2 regions of the Mesorhizobium sp. M1006 genome follow, and region 1 is predicted to be linked to the other one. Evidence: predicted binding sites of a transcription regulator. Region 1 holds the regulator's gene; the other holds the start of a gene.
The links. The regulator HrcA, encoded in region 1, represses chaperone genes, less so after heat shock. The targets are predictions, from matches to a motif close to GTTAGCACTCNCNNNNNGNGAGTGCTAAC.
Positions count from the first base shown of each region.

Region 1 (12,088 bases):
CACCACGCGCCGGCCATTTTCGACGAACCGGCCATGCGCGCCGGGACCGACGCCGACATATTCGCCATAACGCCAGTAGGTGAGATTGTGCCGGCTTTCGGCGCCGGGCCTGGCATGGTTGGAAATCTCGTAGGCCGGCAGTCCGCGCGCGGCGGTGATCTCCTGTGTCAACGCGTAGAGATCGGCGGCAAGCTCATTGTCTGGAATGATGAACTTCCTTGCCGCATGCAGCGCATGGAACGGCGTGCCTTCCTCGATGGTCAGCTGATAGAGCGACAGATGGTCTGCGGCGTGGCCGATCGCCTGCTCGAGCTCCGCCTGCCACGCTTCCGGCGTCTGACCGGGCCGCGCGTAGATCAGGTCGAACGACAGCCGTGGGAATATCTCGCGCGCCAGGCCGATCGCATGCAGGGCCTCATCGACATTGTGCAAACGGCCGAGGAAGCGCAGATCCTTGTCGTGCAGCGCCTGCACGCCAAGCGATACCCGGTTGACGCCGGCCGCGCGATAGCCGCGAAAGCGCTCGGCCTCGACGGAGGAGGGATTGGCCTCCAGTGTCACCTCGATGCCATCAGGCACCGTCCAGTTCTTCGCCACTGCATCCAGCACCGCCGCCACGGTCTGCGGTTTCATCAGCGATGGCGTGCCGCCGCCAAGAAAGATACTGGTCACCTCGCGCGGCCCGGTGCGGCCGCGCATCGTCGCCAGCTCGGTCTCGAAGGCGCGGGCAAAACGCTCCTGGTCGACCGGCTGGTGGCGGACATGGCTGTTGAAGTCGCAATACGGGCATTTGGCCGCGCAGAACGGCCAGTGGACGTAGACGCCGAAACCAGGCCTGCGGTCGAGCAGCATGGTCATACGGCGGCCAATCGGGCTTGCGCGAATTTCTGGAAGGCGCGGGCACGGTGCGACAATGCGGTTGGCTGGCCGGGCTTCCAGCCATGCTTGTCCTTCGCGCTCATCTCGCCGAAGGTCTTCTCGAACCCATCGGGCAAGAACACCGGATCGTAGCCGAAGCCGAGCTCGCCGCGCGGCGGCCATACCAGCGTGCCCTCGACCTCACCGCGAAAATATTCCGCCTGGCCATCGGGGAAGGCCAGGCAGATGACCGCGACAAAGCGGCCCTTGCGCTGGGCAGGCGTGATCGCGCCAACTTCTTGCAAGGCCACTTCCGTGCGCTGCATGGCCATGCCGAAGTCGCGGGAGCCGTCCGGCGTCTCAGCCCAGTTGGCGGTGTAGACGCCGGGTGCGCCGTCGAGCGCATCGACACACAGGCCGGAATCGTCCGACAGCGCCGGCAATCCAGTGGCCTTGGCGGCGGCCAAGGCTTTTATGAGGGCGTTCTCCTCGAAAGTGGTGCCGGTCTCGTCCGGTTCCGGCAGGCCGTATTCCTTTGCGGACTTCGCTTCAATGCCGAATGGCGCCATCAGATCGGCGAATTCTCGCAATTTGCCGGCGTTGTGGCTTGCGACGATGATCTTATGCCCATCAAGCGAATGAATAGTTGGCGAATGCATCAGATGCCCCAAATTCGTGGCTCGGCGAATTCGATCGAATTGCCGGAGGGATCGCGAATATAGATCGAGCGGCCGCCTTGCGGCCACTCGAACTCGCTTTCGATGGCGATTTTCTTCGCCTCAAGATGCGCTTTCCAGCGTGGGATTTCATCCGCGCTTGCGGCGAAGCAAAGATGGCCCTGGCCGACCGCGCCATGCGGCGGCACGGGCAGCTTGGCGTCGGCCCGCGGCGGCACTTTGGTGGCCTCGGCATTGAAGATAAGCAGCACGCCGTCGCCGCAGCGGAAGAAGAGATGCCTGCCATCGACCTTACCGAGCAGATCGAGCCCGAGCACGCCCGAATAGAACCGTTCCGCGGCAGCAAGGTCGGTCACGTAGAGTGCTGATTCCAGGATTGCGGAAGGAGTCACAGGATCGCCAATCTCATCAATATTGGACCGCAGCTAAGCCACCGCCATTTGCTGCAAGCTGACCAGGCGCTGAATGCCTTTCTTGGCGAGCCCCATCAGCGCCGCGAACTGCTCTTCCGAGAACGGCTCGCCCTCGGCCGTGCCTTGGATCTCGACGATGCCGCCCTTGCCGGTCATGACGAAATTGGCGTCGGTGCCGGCCGAGGAATCCTCGATGTAGTCGAGGTCGATGACCGGCTGGCCATCATGGATTCCGCAGGAGATTGCCGCAACGTGATCCTTCAGCACCTTGCTCAGGCTCGCCATCTGGCGGGCTTCCATCCAGCGCAGGCAGTCGTAGAGCGCCACCCAGCCGCCGGTGATCGAAGCGGTGCGCGTGCCGCCGTCGGCCTGGATCACGTCGCAGTCGACGGTGATCTGCTGCTCGCCGAGCGCCTGCAGATTGACCACGGCGCGCAGGGAGCGGCCGATCAGCCGCTGGATTTCCAGCGTGCGGCCGCCTTGTTTGCCGGACGAAGCCTCGCGGCGCATGCGCTCGCCGGTCGAACGCGGCAGCATGCCGTATTCCGCCGTCACCCAGCCCTTGCCGGAGTTGCGCATCCAGCCCGGCACCTTTTCCTCCAGGCTGGCCGTACACAGCACATGCGTGTCGCCGAACTTCACCAGGCACGAGCCTTCCGCATGCTTGGAGACGCCGCGCTCGAAGGAGATGGGGCGCATTTCGTCGAATTGGCGTTTGGAAGGGCGCATTCAGGCTTCTTTCTTTCTTCGGAATCTTGGCCGGGGAATCTTGGCCGGCTTGTAGCCGCACGGGGCGTGACGCGCAAAGGAAAATGGACCGGTTGCGCCGACACCGCGGAAGTCTATATCTTCGGGGCGGAGGTTTTGGCTCGAAATGACAAAGGCAGTCGATCCCGGTTTGCAGTCGCACGTGCTCCCCTCGCACGCGCTGCAATCGCCCGCGCTTCAATCGCTCGACATGCGTTCGCGCGACATCTTCCGGCGCATCGTCGATTCCTATTTGAGGGATGGCGAGCCGGTCGGTTCGCGCAGCCTGTCGCGCATCCTGCCGTCGTCGCTGTCGCCGGCCACCATCCGCAACGTGATGAGCGACCTTGAGCATCTCGGCCTGATCTATGCGCCGCACATTTCGGCTGGCCGGCTGCCGACCCAGGCAGGCCTGCGCTTCTTCGTCGATGCTTTCATGGAACTTGGTGACCTCTCCGACGAGGAGCGCCGCACCATCGAGGCCCAGGTGCGCGCCTCCGGCTCGGGCGCGACGCTGGAGCATATGCTGACCGAGGCCAGCCAGATGCTGTCCGGCATGTCGCGCGGCGCCGGCCTCGTGCTCGCCGCCAAGAATGAGGCGGCGCTTAAGCACATCGAATTCATCCAGCTCGAGCCGACCAAGGCGCTGGCCGTGCTGGTCTCGCAGAACGGCGACGTCGAAAATCGCGTCATCGATCTGCCCGCCGGCATCACCATCTCGCAATTGCACGAAGCCTCTAACTTCCTCAACGCCCATATCCGCGGTCGCACCCTGGCCGAGGCGCGGGTCGAGATCGCCCGCATCAAGGAAGAGACCAGGGCGGCCCTCGACACGCTGTCGCAGGATCTGGTCGAGAAGGGCCTGGCGGTCTGGGCAGGCGCTGAAAGCGGCGTGCCTGGGCGGCTTATCGTGCGCGGTCGCGCCAATCTCCTGGAAAACGTCACTGCCCAGGCCGACATAGAATTGCTGCGGCATCTGTTTGAGGATCTGGAGACGCAGGATGGGCTGATCCAGCTTCTCGACCTCGCCGAGGCAGGCCCAGGCGTGCGCATATTCATCGGTTCGGAAAACAAGCTGTTTTCGCTGTCTGGCTCCTCGCTGGTGGTGGCACCCTATCGCGACAAGGACGCGCGTGTCGTCGGTGCGCTCGGCGTCATCGGGCCGACGCGGCTGAATTATGCGCGCATAGTACCGATGGTCGACTATACGGCGCAGCTGATTTCGCGCATGCTGAGCTAGGAGCCGCCGCGGCCTGCCGCAAGGAGGAGAAAAGAATGGCGCTGGAATCGTTCAAGGCCCAGATCAGTCTGCTGCTCGAAGAAATGATCAACCAGCCAGAGGATCAGCACGAGGTACAAGAGCAGTTGCGCGAGAAGCTGCAAGAGATGCGGGCGATGGGTTTACCGCTGCCGGCCGATCTGGTCGCGCTGGAAAAGCGCCTCGACGACGACTTTTACGCCTCTGGCAACTGAACGGGTTCGGCTTCAAATCCTCGTGTGCTGGACGGCCGCTTGGAACGATCAATACCTGATGCCGTTTGCCCCTGTTCGAGGCGAATCCCGGAGGACGTTGATGATCCGATCTGGCGGCTTTGCGGCCTTGGCCGCTGCCCTCCTTGTTGCGACACCGGCAGCCTCCCAGCAGGCGGATCAGAATGTGCTCAAAGGCGAAGCCGCGTTTGGCGATTGGCACGCCGACAGGCCTGGCGTCCGACGCCTGATTGGGCCGCGAGACATGCCGGCAGCCGACCCCGCCCAATCCGCTTCGAACGGCGCCGGCGTGGCGGAACGGCCCGAAAGCGCCAAGCCAGAATTGCCGTCGGGCTTTTCGGCTGAAATGATCGCATCCGGCATCGTCAATCCACGTGTCGTGCGCGTCGCTCCGAATGGCGACCTGTTTGTTGCCAACAGCCATGCCGACCAAATACGCGTCTATCGTCTCGCCGAGGGCAGCGCCAGGCCCATCGAGAAAGCGATCTTCGCCAAGGGGCTCAATTATCCCTACGGCATCGCCTTCTATCCGCCAGGAGACAAACCGCAATGGGTTTATGTCGCGAACAGCGACAGCATCGTCCGCTTCCCCTATCGCGATGGCGACCTGAAGACATCCGGCAAACCAGAAACCATTGTCGCCAAAATCCCGTCGGGTGGTCACACGACCCGCGACATCGCCTTCTCGCAGGACGGCAAAACGCTTTATTTGTCGGTTGGCTCCGCCTCGAACGTCGCCGAGGATATAGGCAAGGAGCCGGATAGCGGCCTCGACGCCTGGGCCAAATCAAAGCCGCTCGGGGCGGCCTGGGGCTCCGAGGACGGCCGTGCCGATGTGCTCGCCTTTGACCCGGATGGGAAAAATCCGCGAACTGTCGCCACCGGCCTGCGCAACTGTACGGGCATGACCGTGCAGCCCGCCACCGGCGCATTGTGGTGCGTCGTCAATGAGCGCGACGAACTCGGCGACAATGTGCCGTTCGAATTTGCAACGGCGGTCAAGGACGGCGGATTCTATGGTTGGCCTTGGTACTACATCGGCAATAACGAGGATCCGCGCCATCAGGGCGAGCGGCCAGACCTCGCCGGCAAGGCCACTGTCCCCGATGTATTGATGCAGGCGCATTCGGCGCCGATGAATATAGCCTTCTACGACGGCAAGAACTTCCCGGCGGATTATCAGGGTGACGCCTTCGTCGCCATGCATGGTTCGTGGAACCGTGGCGCCAGGACCGGTTACAAGGTGGTGAGGCTCAAATTCAGGGATGGCAAGCCGACAGGCGAATATGAGGACTTCATGACCGGCTTCGTCATCTCGAACGACGCCGTCTGGGGCCGCCCGGTCGGTGTCGCGATGGCCAAGGACGGCTCCCTGATCGTCACAGAGGACGGTAACGGCACCATCTGGCGCGTTACCTACGAAGACGGCCGCTCCTGAACGGCGGTGTCGCCTGCTGCGCTGGCGCAATCGAATCCGGCCCGAGGGAATTCACCCAACTTCAACATTGTGCGACAAGCGCCAATCATGACACTCACCGGGTTCCTCGCCTATAGTGCTGCCCTCGGCATCGCCGCGGCCATCCCCGGCCCAGGCGTCACCGCGCTTGTTGCGCGTGCTCTGGGTTCCGGCTTCCACTCGTCGCTGGCCATGTCGTTCGGGCTGATGCTCGGCGACCTGACCTATCTCACTGCCGTGGTGCTCGGCCTGGCTTTCGTCGCACAGACTTTCGGCATGGTCTTCCTGGCCATCAAATGGCTGGGCGTCGCCTACCTCGCCTTTCTTGGCTGGCGTTTCTGGACGAGCGGCATCACGCCCGAAACGGTGGAGGCGAAGAAAGGCAAGGGCGGCTTGGCATCCAGCTTTGTAGTCGGCCTTGCCGTCACGCTCGGCAATCCGAAGACGATGATCTTCTATCTTGCCATCACCCCGACCATCGTCGATCTGAAGACGATCACGCTGGCCGATTACGGTATCCTCGTCGCGCTCACCATCGTCGTCCTGCTCGTCGTGCTGGTGCCCTATCTGGCGCTGGCGGCCAAGGCGCGCTGGTTCCTGAAGTCGCCGCGGGCGCTGAGGGCACTCAACCGCACCGCCGCCGGCTTTATGGTCGGCGCGGCGGCGGCAATTGCCGCCCGCCAATAGATCTCTTTCGCCAATCCGCCCAACGATTGCCACGCCTTGCAAAGGCGGGGGTACTCAGCACGAACTTCACTCGGATATTTTTCGATCGACAGCCTATCTTGCGCGGTGGATGGCTCTATCCTATGCCCGCGCGACTCTTGCCGCTTTACCTCTGGGAGGAAATCAATGAACAAGCCCGCCACCCCCACACACGTGCCCGGCCGCGGCCGCATCTACAATTCGATCACCGAGACGATCGGTGACACGCCGCTGGTGCGGCTTGATAAATTCGCCAGGGAGAAGGGTGTCGTCGCCAATCTGCTGGCCAAGCTCGAATTCTTCAACCCGATCGCCTCGGTCAAGGACCGCATCGGCGTGTCGATGATCGAGGCATTGGAGGCTTCCGGCAGGATTACGCCCGGCAAGACCACCCTGATCGAGCCGACCTCGGGCAATACCGGCATCGCGCTCGCCTTTGCCGCCGCTGCCAAGGGCTACAAGCTGATCCTGACCATGCCGGAAACCATGTCCGTCGAACGCCGCAAGATGCTGGCTCTGCTCGGTGCCGAACTGGTGCTGACCGAAGGGCCGAAAGGCATGAAGGGCGCCATCGCCAAGGCGGACGAGCTGGCGGCAACGCTGCCCGACGCTGTCATTCCGCAGCAATTCGAAAACCCGGCCAATCCGGAAATCCATCGCCGCACCACGGCCGAGGAAATCTGGAACGACACCCATGGCGAAGTCGATATCTTCGTTGCCGGCATCGGGACCGGCGGCACCATCACCGGCGTCGGCCAGGTGCTGAAGAAGCGCAGGCCCTCGGTGCATGTCGTCGCCGTCGAACCGGAAGCCTCGCCGGTGCTGTCGGGCGGCCAGCCAGGCCCGCACAAGATCCAGGGCATTGGCGCCGGCTTCGCGCCAAAAATCCTCGACACGACGATCTATGACGAGATCGTCAAGGTCTCGAACGAGGATTCGGTTGCCAATGCACGGCTCGTCGCTCGGCTCGAAGGTGTGCCGGTCGGCATCTCGTCGGGGGCCGCCCTGCAAGCGGCGATCGTCGTCGGCTCGCGGCCCGAGAACAAGGGCAAGAACCTCGTCGTCGTCATCCCCTCCTTCGCCGAGCGCTATCTCTCGACGATCCTGTTCGAGGGATTGGGCGCTTAGACACGAGCGTTTTTGACCGGTCAGTAGCGATCCTTCGCGATGCCCTCCGACATCAAATACTCAGTATCACGCGTCGGCGTGGACCGCTGAAAAACCACCTGTGGCGGGCGTCGTTCGCTTGAGCGGCGGGTCACTTCCGTATCAATCGTCGCTGCCCGGCAGGTGGAGGACTTTATGTACAAGCTCTATACGCGTGCCAATACCGGCGGCTTTGTCGTCGAGGCGGCGCTCGCTTTGGCGGGCGTGCCTTTCGACCAGATCGACGTTCCGAAGGGCCGACCCGACCAGGCCTTTTTAGATATCAGTCCCTTGAACCAGGTGCCGGTCCTGATCTTGCCGGACGGACGCTCGATGACCGAATCGGCGGCGATCTGCATCCTGCTGGCCGAGCGCCACCCCGAAGCAGGACTGGCGCCCGCAGCAAGTTCGGCTGACCGTGCCGACTTCCTGCGCTGGATGTTTTTCATGTCCTCCGTCATCTATTCGGCTGACCTGCGGTTCTTCTACGCTCATCGCTACACGACCGATCCCCGGGGCGTGGACGCTGTCAAACAGGCGGCGGTCTCGGAAATGGATCGCAGCCTCGCCATTCTCGATGCCGCCCTCGACGGCCGCGACTGGCTGGCCGGCGACCAACTCTCGCTGGCCGACATCTATCTCGTCATGCTGGTGGCCTGGCATCCGGAGGTCGCGAAGGTTCCAACCGCTTGGCCGAACATCGAACGCCTGTGGGCCAATTTGCGGGAACATCGGGTGATGAAGAGGCTGAATGCTTCCCACGACATGTGGCCGGCCTAAGCACTCCGCCTTGTCTCAGTGTCTTTCCGCGCGGCCGAGCCCTGCCCGTCGTTCCTGCAGGAACCGGCGCACGGCCGGATCTCGTTCGAGGCCGATAGCCCGGTCATAGGCCTCGCTCGCTTGTGGAACTTTGCCGAGTCTGGCCAGCAGGCCCGCGCGGGCGGCCCAGTAAGGTTGATAGTCATACAGCCGCTTGTCGCCGCTGAGTTGATCAAGCGCGCCCAATCCTTCTGAAGCACCTTCGGCCTCGGCAATCGCCACCGCACGGTTGATCGACACCACCGGCGAGCCGGCAATCACCGACAGCGCGTCGTAGAGCTCCTTGATCGCGACCCAGTCGGTACAACCGGTCAGCCGCCGTGTCGTATGGGCGGATTGCACGGCGGCCTCGAGCTGGTAGCGGCCGACAACACCCTCGGCGGCCGCGCGCCCGAGCAGCGCCTCCGCTTCATCGATCAGGGTATCGTCCCACAATGCAAGATCCTGCTCGGCCAGCGGCACATAGTCACCCGCCGCATTGCGCCGGGCTGCACGCCGCGCCTCGGCGAACAGCATCAGCGCCAGCAGGCCGAGTGCTTCCGGCTCATCCGGCATCAGCGAGGCGATCAAACGGCCGAGCCAGATGCCTTCGGTCGCGAGATTGCGGCGCCGCGTTTCGGTGCCGGCCGGGTCGGACCAACCTTCGGCAAACGCCGCGTAGATCGCTTCCAGAACGGTGCCCAGCCGCTCGCCGAGTTCGGCCCGCTCCGGCACGCGGAACGGAATGCCTGTCTCGCGAATTCGCGTCTTGGCGCGCACCAGGCGCTGGCTCATCGTGGCTGGCGAGACAAGAAAAGCCGAGGCGATGGTCGCTGCGTCGAAGCCCAGGACCGTCTGCAGGATCAGCGGTGCTCGCACGCCGGCCTCAATCGCGGGATGGGCGCAGGCAAACATGAGCCTGAGCCGCTCGTCCGGCAGGTCTTCCTCGGCCATGCGCGCCTCCATCTCCTCGGCGATCAGTCTGAAGTGGTCGCGGCCCGCCTCGCGTGTCAGCCGCCGTCTGACCGCGTCGACGCGGCGCTTGCGTGCCACCGCCAGCAGCCAGGCTTCCGGCTTGTCGGGCACGCCCGCCTGTGGCCAACGCTCGAGCGCCGCTGCAAAGGCATCGGCCAATGCGTCCTCGGCAGCGGCCACGTCGCGCGTGCGTGCGGCGAGATAAGCGACCAGCTTGCCGTAGCTTTGCCGGGCGGCCGCTTCCGCCGCCGCCCGCGCAGTATCGGGCAATTCCGGCATCACATGGTGAGTTCCCAGACCGGCCGCACCTCTACCGTGCCGGTGCCGGCGCCCGGGCAGCGCGCCGCCCAGGCGATGGCGGCGTCGACGTCCTCCGCTTCGATCATATAGAAGCCGGCAAGCTGCTCCTTGGTGTCGGCATAGGGGCCGTCGAGCACGTTGGTCTTGCCATTGGCCATCCGCACCGAGGTAGCGGATTGCGTCGGCTTCAGCCGGTCGCCGGCGAGCCAGGCGCCGGATTTCTTCAGCGCTTCGGTGTAGGCGACGTACGCGCTCGACATCTGTGTCACCGCATCTGCTGGCGCGGCTGCCATCCCCGCTTCGTTTCCATAGATCAAAAGCATGTATCGCATGGTCTTCTCCCGTTTCTCGAAGGCCGCATCGTTGCGAGCCGGACTTATGTCGCGCGGCCCTGCCGGATTTCGACAAGCGCTGGAAAAATCTTTCTGCCGCGATGCGACCTCGCGCAAGCGCCAACGTGTTGCGGCACTGCTTAGCCGTTCGTCTAATCGCTGCTATTGCGGGTTGGCATTTCCCGCCCGCTGTCTAAACTCGCTTCGTGCCGCCGAGGAGGGCACGGCGGCGAATTTTCAGGGAGGAAATCGCATGCTCAATTTCAGAACGAAATTTGTTGCAGCCGGCGTGCTGGCGCTGTCGCTTGGCCTCGGCGCGGTATCGGTCAAGGCACAGGAATTCATCAACGTGCTGACCGGCGGCACGTCCGGCGTCTACTATCCGCTCGGCGTCGCGCTGTCGGAAATCTACGGCAAGGGCATCGAAGGCGCGCGTACTCAGGTGCAGGCGACGAAAGCGTCGGTCGAAAACCTCAACCTGCTTCAGCAGGGCAAGGGCGAGATCGCCTTTGCGCTCGGCGATTCCGTCAAGCTGGCCGCCGAAGGCAATACTGAAGCAGGCTTCCCAGGCAAGCTCGACAAGCTGCGCGGTATTGCCGCCATCTATCCCAACTACATCCAGATCGTCGCCAGCAAGGAATCCGGCATCAAGACGCTCGCCGATCTCAAGGGCAAGAGCCTTTCGGTCGGCGCGCCGGCCTCAGGCACCGAGCTCAACGCCCGCACGATATTTGCCGCTGCCGGGCTGAAATACGAAGACCTCGGGCGGATCGAATATCTGCCCTTCGCCGAATCGGTGGAGCTGATCAAGAACCGACAGCTCGACGCCACGCTTCAGTCGGCTGGCCTTGGGGTCGCGTCGATCCGTGACCTCGCCACCTCATTGCCGGTAAACATCGTTGCCGTGCCGGCGGAGGACGTCGCCAAGATCGGCTTGCCCTATCTTTCCGTGGTCATCCCCAAGGGCACCTACGAGGGCCAGACCGAGGATGTTGCGACCGCCGCCGTCGGCAATTTCCTGATCACCAGCGCCGATGTCTCCGACGAGACCGCCTACCAGATGACAAAACTGCTGTTCGAGCATCTCGACCAGCTCACCGCTGCCCACGCCGCCGCCAAGGCGATCGACCCGGCCAAGGCGCTCGACGGCATGCCAGTGCCGCTGCATCCAGGCGCCGAGAGGTATTACAAGGAAAAGGGATTGGTGAAGTAAGGAGCCATCCCTCCCCCTTGAGGAAAAGGTGAACAGCTGCCGAAGGCGAATGGACCGGTAGGGTCGGTTGAGGCCGTACACTGCCGCACCGACCCCACCCGCCTAGCTTCGCTCGCACCTCCCTCGGGGAGGGGAGCGCCCCGCCAGGAACCCCGCTAATGACCGCAACCCCGACCGTTCTTTCCCCCACAGCGGAAGCTCCTGTCGAAGGATTGCCGCCTGGCTTCGGCGAAGGCATCGCTGGCAAGGCGGCTTTTTTTATCGCCATCGCCTTCTCCATCTTCCAAATCTACATCGCCGCCTACGGCACCCTACCGAGCCAGGTCATACGCGCCATGCATGTCGGCTTCCTGCTGCTGCTCGGCTTTGCCCTAATCGCCAATCTGCGCGCCAAAAGCGTCCCGGCGAAAGCAGTGTTCTGGACGCTCGGCCTGCTTGGTTTCGCCACCGGTCTGTACAATTGGGTGTTCTATGCCGACCTCATCCGCCGCTCCGGCTTTCTCACCACGCCTGACCTGATCGTCGGCGCGGTGCTGGTCGTGCTGGTCTTCGAGGCGGCGCGGCGGTTGATGGGGCTGCCGCTTGCCGTCATTGCCTTCATCTTTCTCGCCTACGCATTCGCCGGCAATCATCTGCCACCGCCGTTCATCCATCGCGGCTATGATTTCGCCCAGCTCGTCGACACCTTCGCCTACGGTACCGAAGGCATCTACGGCACGCCGATCTATGTCTCGGCCGCCTACATCTTCATCTTCGTCGTTTTCGCCGCCTTTCTTGAGCGCGCCGGCATGATCGCGCTGTTCAACGATTTTGCGCTTGGCCTGGTCGGCTCATGGCGCGGCGGCCCGGCGCAAGTCTGCGTGCTGTCCTCGGCGCTGATGGGCACCATTTCCGGCTCCGGCGTCGCCAATGTGGTGGCCAGCGGCCAGTTCACCATCCCGCTGATGAAGCGCTTCGGTTTCCGCTCGGCTTTCGCC
Region 1 covers NZ_JAMYMZ010000071.1:8,607-20,694, reverse strand. The annotation lists gene hemW (radical SAM family heme chaperone HemW) at 1-858, opposite strand, end outside; gene rdgB (RdgB/HAM1 family non-canonical purine NTP pyrophosphatase) at 855-1,502, opposite strand; gene NKH60_RS32330 (VOC family protein) at 1,517-1,927, opposite strand; gene rph (ribonuclease PH) at 1,961-2,677, opposite strand; gene hrcA (heat-inducible transcriptional repressor HrcA) at 2,823-3,935, shown strand; gene NKH60_RS32315 (hypothetical protein) at 3,971-4,168, shown strand; gene NKH60_RS32310 (PQQ-dependent sugar dehydrogenase) at 4,269-5,624, shown strand; gene NKH60_RS32305 (LysE family translocator) at 5,712-6,329, shown strand; gene cysK (cysteine synthase A) at 6,495-7,475, shown strand; gene NKH60_RS32295 (glutathione S-transferase family protein) at 7,650-8,273, shown strand; gene NKH60_RS32290 (RNA polymerase sigma factor) at 8,289-9,545, opposite strand; gene NKH60_RS32285 (YciI family protein) at 9,545-9,898, opposite strand; gene NKH60_RS32280 (TAXI family TRAP transporter solute-binding subunit) at 10,152-11,111, shown strand; gene NKH60_RS32275 (TRAP transporter permease) at 11,270-12,088, shown strand, end outside.

Region 2 (12,088 bases), on a different contig from region 1:
GATGAACAGGAAGAAAGTGGCGCCGATCGCTCCCTGCACGGCAAGCACATTGGCCCGGAGCGTCGCCGGAAGATTGCCGCCGAAGACGGCGACGAGCGCGCCGAAGAAGGTCAGGATCAGCACCCAGAGCAGCATCGAACCTTCGTGATTGCCCCAGGTTCCGGTGATCTTGTAGATCAGCGGCTGCAGCGAATGCGAGTTCTCCCAGACGCTCTCAACCGAGAAGTCGGAGCCGGCGTAGGCGGTTGCCAGCGCCACGAAAGACAGCGCCGTCAAGGCAAAGCCGGTCAGCGCGGCCGGTGCGCCGACGGCCATCATCTTGTGGTTGCCGGTGCGCGCACCGAACAGCGGCACCATCGTCTGCACCAGGGCCAGCGCAAACGCCAGGACCAGGGCGAAATGTCCGGTTTCAACCATTGTCACCGCACCCGCTAGTCACTCTTGCTCTCCTGCCATACGCCCTTGGCCTTGAGGCCGTCGGCCACTTCCTTGGGCATATAGGTCTCGTCATGCTTGGCCAGCACGCTGTCGGCGACAAAGATTCCGTCAGGGCCAAACGAGCCTTCGGTGATCACGCCCTGTCCTTCCCGGAAGAGGTCGGGAAGAATGCCGGTATAGGTGACCTTGACGTCCTTCTGGTTGTCGGTCACCGAAAAGGCGACGGTGGCGCCTTGGCCACGCTCGACCGTGCCTTTTTCGACAAGACCGCCGAGCCTTATGCGCTGGCCCGGCTGAAGGCTGGCGGTGGCCAGATCGGCCGGCATGTAGAAATAGGAGGCCTTCTGGCCAAGCGCATAGAAGGTCAGCCCCGTGGCAACACCGAGAAACCCCAGCCCCGCTGCGATCACCGACAGTCGTTTCTGCTTGCGCGTCATCGTCTACTCCGTCGCCGTCACGCCAAGCGAGGCGGCAAAGGCGGTGAATTTCCTGGCCTGGTCACTGTCCGCGCCAAAGACGGCGATACCGCGATTGAGCGCGTCACGCGCCTGATCTGTCTTGCCCAGTACGGCATAGGAACGAACGAGCTGCATCCACCCTTCCTCGTCGCGCGGATTTTGCCGAAGCCTTTCGTCGAGGCCGGCAACCATGGTGCTGATCATGGCTTGCCGGTCCTGCGGCGACATCGAGGAGGCAGCATCGATATCCTCGGCGGTCGGCCCTTTGGCGGGCGCCTCCGAAGCGACGCTGCGGGCGGCGGATTCGGCCAGCGCCTGCTCGACGGCGCCGCGCCACGGCGAGCCCTGCGGCAAGGCGGCAAGCATCTTTTGCCAGGCCGCCGTGGCTTCAGCTATGCGGCCTTCCTGTGCCATGCCCATGGCGAGATAGAACGCGGCCTTCGGATTGGCCGGATCGAGCTTCAACGCCGCCTCGAAAGCCGCCTGCGCTTCGGCGGAGACAATGCCGCCGGCCGCATTGGCGATCGCCTCGCCAAGACCCGCCTGGCGGGCGGCGCTGTCGCCGTCGAGGCGGATGGCGTTGCGATAGGCGGTCACCGCATCGGCGTATCGCTGCATGCGCAGATAGACCGGCGCCAGCACGTCCCAGCCGCGGCCATCGGATGGGTTGGCCGCCAGGTGCGCCTCGGCGCGGGCTATCAGCTCGTCGACCGAGCTGTCGGCGGGGTTCTTGGCCAGGCGTTCGCTGAGCGGCTGCGACGGCAGGTCGGGTGAGCCGAGCTGGCCATAGAGGCCCCAGCTGACCAGCGGAACCAGCAGCACGGCCGCCGTCGCCACCAGCCTTGTCGACCGCGACGGCTGCGTCGCCGTCTCGGCGGCGTGGCCGGCATTGCTCAGGCGAAGGATGCGGCGGGCGATTTCGGCGCGTGCCTCTTCGGCCTCCATTGGCCGGATCAGGCCACGCGCCATATCGCGGTCAAGCTCGGCCAGCTGGTCGCGATAGACTTCAAGGTCGTGATCGCCGGCAGCGGACGCGTTCTTCGATCCGCCGGCCAACGGCAGCAGCACCGCCAAGCTTGCGCCCAGCGTCAGGAGTGCGGCTATGACCCAAAACAGCATGGCTCTTCCAATAGAACGAGACCCTTGCCCTGCCAACACAAGCGTGCTGCGACGCTTTGGCGGGGCCGCTCCGATCGATAATGCATGTCGCGCAAAAGTGTGCAGCGGTTTTGCGATAACGACCATGCATCAAAACAAGAACCTATAGCGCGTCGCATGACGCCGGTCGAACGCGACGCGCTTTAGTGCCGGACCGGTATCGGCGGATCGACGGCCGGGCGTCTTTGTTTTTGCGCAATTCCGGACGGAAAACCGTTTCACACTTTTCCTGGAATTGCGCTACGTCAGCGGCGTCCAGCTGCCGTCGGCATTGCGGCAGGCGGTTCCGCGCGCGGTGGCGCCGGCGGTGCCGGTAAACACCGTATGGGTGTATTGCCGGCAGTCCTGCGAGCCGACGCGATAGGGCTGGGCGGCGACCACTTCGCCGCGATGGGCCGAACTGTCGCTCTTCCAAGCCACTTTCTGGCCGCTCGCCGTGTATTCAAGCGCCTTGTATTCCGCCTCGAGCGCGCTGCGCTTCTCGGTCTCGCTCAGGCCGGCGCCGATAGAACCGCCGACGAGGCCGCCGCCCATGGCGGAGATGATCGTCGTCGCCACCTTGGCGCCGCTGGGGGGCGTCGCGGCCGGCGTCACCGTAACGGCCGGGCCCTTGCCGAGCGTCGTGCAGCCGGAGACGGCGAGCAGGGCGGAAACGAGCGCGACGCGAATCTTCATGCCAATACCGGCTTTCTTGAGCTGGACCGCCGCGCTGTCAGCAGCTGGCGCGGCCATAATGTCGATGTTTGTCGGAAATTTGGCCGCAGCCAGCCACCTGGAAAAGCAATCTGGAAAAGCATTACTGAAGGCTCCGCAATCGAACCATCGCCTTCAATCCACCCATGATGGATCGTTCCAGCGCCAGAGAGCCTCCATACTCGTTGACAAGGTCGGCGACAATGGCAAGTCCGAGCCCGCTGCCCGGTTTTGTCTCGTCGAGCCGCCGGCCGCGCTGCAACACCTCGCGCGCCTTGTCGTCGGGAATGCCGGGGCCGTCATCCTCGATGCTGATCTCGAACAGGTTGGCTGCGCCTTCCGTGCCAGCGCCACCTTTGCTGGAGATTGGCTTGACCGAAACGGCGACCGCGCTCCTTGCCCATTTCATCGCATTGTCGAGCAGATTGCCGAGCAGCTCCTCCAGGTCCTCGCGTTCGCCGGCAAAGACGATGTCGGTGGCCGGCAGCGACAGCGACAGCGCCGTCTGCGGGTTGAGCTTTTGCAGCACCCGAACCATGCGCTGGACCAGCGGCGCCACCGGCGTACGGTAGACGACGCTGTCGCGCTGCGCGGCGACGCGGGCACGTTGCAGATAATGGTCCACTTGCTTTTGCATGGAAGCGGCCTGCTCGGCGATCAGCTGGCCCTTGGCGCCACCCAGCGCCCGTCCCTCGTTGAGCAGCACGGCAAGCGGCGTCTTCAGCGAGTGCGCGAGGTTGCCGACCTGCGTGCGCGACCGCTCGACGATACGCCTGTTGTTCTCGATCAGCGCATTGGTCTCGTTGGCGAGCGGCTCTATCTCGGCCGGGAAACGGCCGTCTAGGCGCTGCGCGGTTCCTTCGCGCACCATGGCAAGCGCATTCCTGACCCGGCGCAGCGGCTGCAGGCCGAGCAGGATGGCAATCGCATTGATGGCGATCATGCCGACGCCGAACAGCGACAGATAGGTCAAAAGGCGCCGCTGGAAGGTGGCGATTTCCTGCTCGAGCTCGGTCTGGTTGCCCATGACGCGGAAGCGCGCGGCGCGGTTTTTCGCATCGAGCACGAACTCGCTCTCGAACACCTCCAACTGCTCGCCTTCGATGCCGTCCGCTGAATAGCTGCGCTGGAAGCTGGCATTGAAGGGCACCTCGGCAACGCTTGGCGACGGGATCGCCTTGGTCATCGACGACGAATGGAGATCGCCGTGCACGCCTTCCGAGGCAGGCTCGACCGACCAGTACCAGCCGGAATTCGGTTCCGAGAACCTCAAATCACCAAGGTCGGGGGCGCCGGTCAATTGGCCGCTTTCAGAAACGCCGACCGAGCCGATCAGGTTGAACAGATGCGCCGAAAGCAGGCTGTCGAAACCGCGCTCGCTGGCCTGGCGATAGAGCGTGGTGATCAAGGTGAAGATGACGACCAGAGTGAGGATCGCCCAGACGGTGGAAAAGGCGATGACGCGAAACGCCACCGAACGCGGCCATGACCGCAGCGACGGCGTGTTCGAGACGGCGGGTTTTGTAGGCAGCGGTTCCGCGTTACGCCTCCGGCTTACGCATGCGGTAGCCCATGCCGCGAACAGTTTCGATCATGTCGATGCCCATCTTCTTGCGAAGCCGTCCGACAAAGACCTCGATCGTGTTGGAATCGCGGTCGAAATCCTGGTCGTAGAGATGCTCGACCAGCTCGGTCCGGGACACCACCTCGCCCATGTGGTGCATCAAATAGGCAAGCAAGCGGAATTCGTGCGAGGTCAGCTTCAGCGGCACGCCGTCGACGTCGGCCTTGGAGGCCTTGGTGTCGAGGCGGAGCGGCCCGCAGGTCAGTTCGGACGAAGCGTGCCCGGCAGCACGCCGGATCAAGGCCCGCACCCTGGCCAGAATTTCCTCGATGTGGAAGGGTTTGGTGACGTAGTCGTCGGCGCCGGCGTCGATGCCGGCAACCTTGTCGCTCCAGCGGTCGCGTGCCGTCAGGATCAGCACCGGCATCTTGCGGCCGCCGCGCCGCCATCGCTCGACCACGCTGATGCCGTCCATCTGCGGCAGGCCGATGTCGAGCACCACGGCATCGTAGGGCTCGGTGTCGCCGAGAAAGTGCCCTTCCTCGCCGTCGAAGGCGCGGTCGACGACATAGCCGGCATCGACCAGCGCGTCGCCGATCTGCCGGTTGAGATCCTTGTCATCTTCGACGACGAGTACGCGCATGCGGAAGGCCTGTTGAAGCTGTTCAGATATAGGCCGATTCCGGCAGACTGGGAAACGGCACGGTTCAGTTCAGCGGAACGACGATCTCCGAGCGACGCGGACGCTGCCCTTCCTTGCCCGGAACCAGCACGACGATGACGCAGACCGGCTGGCCGCCGCGTGTCGACTGCGAGGCCTTGGCCAAGGTGCCGCCATTCTGCTCGGCCACCTGCTGGCCGATCGCATAGCAGTCGGAGGCGGCGAGGACGACCGGTTGGGGCTGCTCGGGCACGACAACGGGGATCGCCATCGCCTGCGACGCAAGCAGACCGGCGGCTGACAGCGCCAGTGCCGCGGTCCGGAAGTGGGAGCGAAGGGTTTTCATGGTCAGCGTTCTAACGCGCCGGTGCTGAACGTCATATGAACGGTGAACGCTCGAATGCATGCCCGCCACACCCCTGAAGCGCGAGATTACTGGATTGCCATTTCGCCGCCCCATCCCGCGAAATTGCCAATTTTTAACCTAGCCCTCCGATCCTTCGCCGACAACCGGGCATCGTTTGGCAGTGAAAGGCAATCGCTTCAGGTTTGCCCCGACTTCGACAATCGATCCGGCAACCGAAGGCAGATTCAGGCGAACCGACCGGAAATAAAAAACCGCCTCTGCGGCGGGTCGCTGGCGCCATCAGCACCATAGGCGAATTAGTAGCATAGCTGCCGGCACAAAGCAAGAACAAAATTGCCGGATTTGTAAAAATGCCCGGTGGTCAGCCCTCGTCCTTGATCACGGCGCGGAAGCGCAGCAGCCCGTGATGGGCCGAAAGGTCCTCGTCGTAGCGGGCTTCGGCGAATTCGAGCTTGAGGTAGGCGCGGCGATGTTCGCCGAGCGAGAGAGCCGTATCGCGCAGGCGGGTGCTAACAAGGTCCATGATGTCATTGGTTTCCTTGCTGGCCTCTGATTTCGACCAGACATGCAACGTCAGCAACTGTTCTGCGTCGTTCTCCATTCCCGTTGCCCAATCGTAGACGCTGGTGCGGCCGAAGGTCATGTGGGGGAACGCAACATTTTCCGGCGCACGGTCGAACAATCGTGCGTCGCCCAGTGCCGCCGATAAATCGGGATCGTCATTCACTGCCTCGAATATGGCCTTCTGCAATTCGACGGCCGGCGCGGTCATCGTCTTTCCCTTCGTCCGTCGCGTCGACCTCCCGGCTGCGTAGCTGCGTTGCATGAAGGCATCCCGCCAAAGCGCGAATCAGCGCGTCTCATGCGGATTATGAACCTTCATGATCTCGGCAATAAGCCCTGCTCCTGGAATGCGCGACGCCCCCGGCCGTCCGCGCCACGGACCCTTGAGGGTGATGCCAACCTGCGCGAAGTCATTTGGCATGCAGGAGTTCGAAAAAAGGATGCTATGACGATGTCTGGTTTCCAGACATTCGAGGTCGTTTTTCGTGCGCGAGCCGTCGCTGCTGCCTGTCTTCGGAAAGCTTGGGGCCAAGGCGCCGCCGGTCGCGATTGCGGCGTCGACCATGTCGATGACCGTCAAGAGTCTGGTCAACCACACTCGGGAGGTGCTCTCGGCGTACGGTAGCCTGGCCCTGAAGCTGTCCGTCGTTTTGTGGACGGTGCTTGTCGTGGCGGCAGTATTCTTCATCGCCCAGGCCTGATCGAGCGACATTCATTGATTGGGCGGAAACGAAAGGACCCAAGATGGCAAAGCGCTACGCGCTCCGTATGGAACATCCTCACAGCTGGACCGTCTTCGACGTCTTCACCGGCCAGCCGGTCGAGCTCAAGCAGCAACTCACGGCCAGTTTGAACACGCGCGATGCGGACGCGATGGTCGACCGGCTGAACGGTCGCGACGTCAAGCGGCGAGCGAAGGCGGACCGGAAGCCCTGAGAAAGCGTCTTGTGGACGGATCGCGACGGACTAGCGAAAATCGGCCGCAGTCAGCACATATATGCTCCTGCGGGTGCGGGCATAGGCATTCCTGGCGACATCGTGGATCGAGTTGGAAGCCGTGTCGAAGGCTGCCAGGTAGGTAGCTTCTGAGGCCGCCGTTCCCGGCTGCATCTTGGAGATGGCATCGGTTGCGACAGAGAAGGAAATCTGGAACATCCCGTCATGGCCGACGAAGCGGATGCGTTTGCTTGCCTCGTCGTAGCTGCGGCTGGGATTGGGAAATGTCAGGCTCATGATTTCGCCTCCGTCGATGCAGATACGGCCTTCTTGACTGCCCGTGACGCCCGCTTCTTCTTTGGTGCGACCGGATTCAGAGCTTCCGCCGCGCGGTCCGCCTCTTCCTTGGCCAGTCGCAATTCCCTCAGCCTTGCCGTTTTGATGCTCCTCGCCTTGGCTTCCGAGAGATATTCGGCAGCTGCTTTGTTCCGCTCCGCCGTCTTCTTTTGATTTTCCATGAAGCGGGCCTGAGCTTTTTCCATGATGTTCTGATTGCCTTCGGCCATCGGTAAAATCTCCCTTGCAGCGAAAGTCGTGAATGTGAATTCACCATAAAATAGGTGTTCAAAGATAGAAATTCAATTTCATTAATATTCGGCAAGGCCCGAACACCAGGGGATAACCAGGCAAGATAATACGTTCAATATTTCATGTGCCCTATGAATATTTTTTGGCGCTCCTATCAATCGAGTGCCAGGGCGCCTATAGAGAGGGGCGGCCGCCTAAGCTGGCCCCAGAAAGAGTCCCCATGAAATTCCGGCCACTCCACGATCGCGTCGTCATTCGGCGCGCCGAAAGCGACACCAAATCCAAGGGCGGCATCATCATCCCCGACAATGCCAAAGAAAAACCGCAGGAAGGCGAAGTGATCGCTGTCGGGCCGGGCGCGCGGGACGAAAGCGGCGCGCTGATCCCGCTCGACGTCAAGGCCGGCGACCTCATTCTGTTCGGCAAATGGTCCGGCACCGAGGTCAAGATAGACGGCGAGGACCTTCTGATCATGAAGGAGGCCGATATCATGGGCATCATCGAAAAAAGCGAGACGGGCATCATCGACAAGACCGTGGCTGCCAAGAAGGCCGCCTGATTGGAAGGCCGCGCGCCCTCCCGCGCGCGCGCAAAGGACGCTCCGAGCTTTGATTCAGGCGCTGCAAGCGCCTTGCCACGACAACCGAACTGGAAAAGATCATGTCTGCCAAGGAAATCAAATTCTCCACCGACGCGCGTGACCGCATGCTGCGCGGCGTCGAAATCCTCAACAACGCCGTCAAGGTGACGCTCGGCCCCAAAGGCCGCAACGTCATTATCGACAAGGCCTACGGCGCGCCGCGCGTCACCAAGGACGGGGTGGCCGTGGCAAAGGAAATCGAGCTTTCCGACAAGTTCGAAAACATGGGCGCGCAGATGGTGCGCGAAGTGGCCTCGAAGACCAACGACCTTGCCGGCGACGGCACCACCACCGCCACGGTGCTTGCCGCTTCCATCCTGCGCGAGGGCGCCAAATTCGTTGCCGCCGGCATGAACCCGATGGACCTCAAGCGCGGCATCGATCTTGCCGTCAGCGCCGTCGTCCAGGAAATTCAGGCGCGCGCCAAGAAGGTCAAGTCCTCAGGTGAAATCGCGCAGGTCGGCACCATTGCCGCCAATGGCGACACCAGCGTAGGCGCCATGATCGCCAAGGCGATGGACAAGGTCGGCAATGACGGCGTCATCACCGTCGAGGAGGCCAAGACCGCCGAAACGGAGCTCGACGTCGTCGAAGGCATGCAGTTCGACCGCGGCTATCTCTCGCCCTATTTCGTCACCAATGCCGAGAAGATGCGCGTCGAGCTGGAAGAGCCCTACGTGCTCATCCACGAAAAGAAGCTCGGCAATCTGCAGGCGCTGCTGCCCATCCTCGAAGCCGTAGTGCAAAGCGGCAGGCCGCTGCTGATCATCTCCGAGGACGTCGAGGGCGAAGCGCTGGCAACGCTGGTCGTCAACAAGCTGCGCGGCGGCCTCAAGGTAGCGGCCGTCAAGGCGCCTGGCTTCGGTGACCGCCGCAAGGCGATGCTGGAAGACATCGCCGTGCTCACCGCCGGACAGATGATTTCCGAGGATCTCGGCATCAAGCTGGAGAACATCACCATAGACATGCTCGGCCGCGCCAAGCGCGTGCTGATCGAGAAGGACACCACCACGATCATCGACGGCGCCGGCGAGAAGACCACCATCCAGGCGCGCGTCCAGCAGATCAAGGGGCAGATCGAGGAAACCACTTCCGACTATGACAAGGAGAAGCTGCAGGAACGTCTCGCCAAGCTGGCGGGCGGCGTTGCCGTCATCCGCGTCGGCGGCGCCACCGAATCCGAGGTCAAGGAAAAGAAGGACCGCATCGACGACGCGCTGAACGCCACGCGCGCGGCCGTCGAAGAAGGCATCGTTCCCGGCGGCGGTGTCGCGTTGCTGCGCGCCAAGGCTGTGCTGAACGGGATGACCGGAGCCAATGCCGATGTGACAGCGGGCATTTCGATCGTGTCGAGAGCGCTCGAAGCGCCGATCCGGCAGATCGCCGAGAATTCCGGCGTCGAAGGTTCGATCGTCGTCGGCAAGCTCGCCGAGGGCAAGGATCACAATCAGGGCTTCGATGCCCAGAACGAGGTCTATGTCGACATGATCAAGGCCGGCATCGTCGACCCGGCGAAGGTGGTACGGACGGCGCTGCAGGACGCGGGCTCCATTGCGGCGCTTCTGATCACGGCGGAAGCCATGATCACCGACGTTCCGGCGAAGGAAGCCGCTGCTTCGCCCGGCGGCATCGGCTATTGACCAGCCACTGCCGGAAACAAGCCTGAAAGACAGCCGCCGGGGTATCTTCCCCGGCGCGCACCATCGGCAAGGAGATCGATCAATGATCGCATTCGTCCCGAAGCCAAAGGCAGCGGCGAAAATCGAAGTGGCCGAGGAAAGCCGCTTCGATCGCATTCGCAGGCTTGCCGACAAGCACAGGAAAGCCAACGCCGGCATGATAGGCCGGCACCCGAAAAAGATCGCGGACAAGCGTCCCATGTGACGACTGCCAATGCTCGGCACCTCGCGCAAGCGCGGAACCTTCATCGCCCTTGTAGGCAGCGCCAAAATGGACGAATAGTCATAGCGGCGCGCCGCCGTGAAATTGCCGGCATGCGGTTTCTCAGTTGGCGGCATCGCCGCAGCCGGATCCTGGAATGGCCAGTCCTTTGGAACCACGCAAGAGAAGAGGTCCGATCGCCGCAAGGCTGCTGGCGGTGGATGCGTGGATTGATTCCTCGGTCTACGAAATCGGCTTCAGGGCGCGCCAGTTCTGGGAAGCGGCGACCATCTTCTCGCGGCGTTTCCGTGTCGACGGCTGGCGCCGCGGCCTGATCGAACTGTTGAGTGAAGGCTTTACGCTCGGTGCCGGCGGCATCGTCGTCCTTTTGGCGCTGGCCTTGCCGGCCTTCCAGATAACCGCCGGCGACTGGCGCACGCAAGGCGACTTCGCCGTCACCTTCCTCGACCGCTACGGCAACGAGATCGGCCAGCGCGGCATCATCCAGCGCGATTCGGTGCCGGTCGACGAGATGCCCGACCATGTCATCAAGGCGGTGCTGGCGACCGAAGACCGCCGTTTCTTCGACCATTACGGCATCGATGTGCTCGGCCTGTCGCGCGCCATATTCGAGAATGTGCGGGCAAATTCCGTCGTCCAGGGCGGCTCGAGCATCACCCAGCAGCTGGCCAAGAACCTGTTCCTGACCAATGAGCGGACATTCGAGCGCAAGATCAAGGAAGCCTTCCTGTCGCTGTGGCTCGAAGCCAATCTGTCGAAGAAGGAAATCCTGCAACTTTACCTCGACCGCGCCTATATGGGTGGCGGCACCTTCGGCATCGAGGCGGCAGCCGATTTCTATTTCGGCAAGAGCGTCAAGGACCTGAACCTTGCCGAGGCGGCGATGCTGGCCGGCCTGTTCAAGGCGCCGACCAAATATGCGCCGCACATAAACCTGCCCGCCGCCCGGGCGCGGGCCAACGTGGTGCTGTCCAATCTGGTCGATTCCGGCTTCATGACCGAAGGCCAGGTGCTGCAGGCAAGATTGCACCCGGCCGAAATCGTCGACCGCGGCGAGCAGAAGAGCCCCGACTACTACCTCGACTGGGCCTTCGACGAGGTCAAGAAGATCGCCGCCAAGGGCGGCCCGCACTCGCTTGTCGCCCACACCACCTTCGACGCCAACATCCAGAAGGCGGCCGAAGAATCGATGGAGTTCCACCTCCGCCAGTTCGGCAAGGAATACAACGTCACCGAGGGCGCCATCGTCGTCATCGAGACCAATGGCGCGGTCAGGGCGATCGTCGGCGGCCGCGACTACGGCGCCAGCCAGTTCAACCGCGCCACCAAAGCGCTTCGCCAGACCGGCTCCTCGTTCAAGCCCTATGTCTACGCGACGGCGATGGAGCATGGCTTCACGCCGGATTCGGTGGTTTCCGGCGGGCCCATCTCCTGGGGCAGCTGGTCGCCCCACAATTACAATGGCGGGTCGGCCGGCAACGTCACGCTGATCACGGCGATGGCCAAATCGATCAACACGGTGCCGGTGCGGCTGGCCAAGGATTATCTCGGCATCAAGCCGATCAAGGCCATGGCCGAGGCGATGGGCGTCGAGTCGCCGCTGGAATCACACAAGACCATGGTGCTCGGCACGTCGGGCATGACCGTGATGGACCAGGCGACGGGTTACAGCGTATTTGCCCAGAACGGCCTTGCCGGAACCCGGCACGGCGTCAGCCAACTCTTCACCCGTACCGGCGAGGTGGTCTACGACTTCGCCAAGGATGCGCCGCCGCCGCATCGGGTGCTGTCGGAGAAGGCGCTCAAATACATGAACACCATGCTGGCGGCGGTGCCGGTGATCGGCACTGCCCGGCGCGCGGCCCTTCCAAACATCGTCGTCGCCGGCAAGACCGGCACGACCCAGTCCTACCGCGATGCCTGGTTTGTCGGCTTTACCGGCAACTACACGGCCGCCGTCTGGCTCGGCAATGACGACTTCACCGCGACCAACAAGATGACCGGCGGCACGCTGCCGGCCATGGTGTGGCAGCGCCTGATGGTCTATGCGCACCAGAATATCGACCTCAGACCGATCCCCGGCCTCGATCACCCCTTCGTCGATGCCGAAATTGCCGCC
Region 2 covers NZ_JAMYMZ010000005.1:141,168-153,255, forward strand. The annotation lists gene NKH60_RS06720 (heme lyase CcmF/NrfE family subunit) at 1-417, opposite strand, end outside; gene ccmE (cytochrome c maturation protein CcmE) at 432-875, opposite strand; gene ccmI (c-type cytochrome biogenesis protein CcmI) at 879-2,015, opposite strand; gene NKH60_RS06735 (RT0821/Lpp0805 family surface protein) at 2,295-2,729, opposite strand; gene NKH60_RS06740 (ATP-binding protein) at 2,851-4,278, opposite strand; gene NKH60_RS06745 (response regulator transcription factor) at 4,289-4,954, opposite strand; gene NKH60_RS06750 (hypothetical protein) at 5,019-5,318, opposite strand; gene NKH60_RS06755 (DUF3168 domain-containing protein) at 5,701-6,111, opposite strand; gene NKH60_RS06760 (hypothetical protein) at 6,190-6,483, opposite strand; gene NKH60_RS06765 (hypothetical protein) at 6,473-6,604, shown strand; gene NKH60_RS06770 (hypothetical protein) at 6,648-6,839, shown strand; gene NKH60_RS06775 (DUF1488 family protein) at 6,870-7,136, opposite strand; gene NKH60_RS06780 (hypothetical protein) at 7,133-7,405, opposite strand; gene NKH60_RS06785 (co-chaperone GroES) at 7,648-7,986, shown strand; gene groL (chaperonin GroEL) at 8,088-9,707, shown strand; gene NKH60_RS06795 (hypothetical protein) at 9,790-9,951, shown strand; gene NKH60_RS06800 (transglycosylase domain-containing protein) at 10,106-12,088, shown strand, end outside.
Region 2: a site for HrcA is predicted at 7,569-7,597, ahead of NKH60_RS06785 (co-chaperone GroES). Genes of this name have one in related genera too.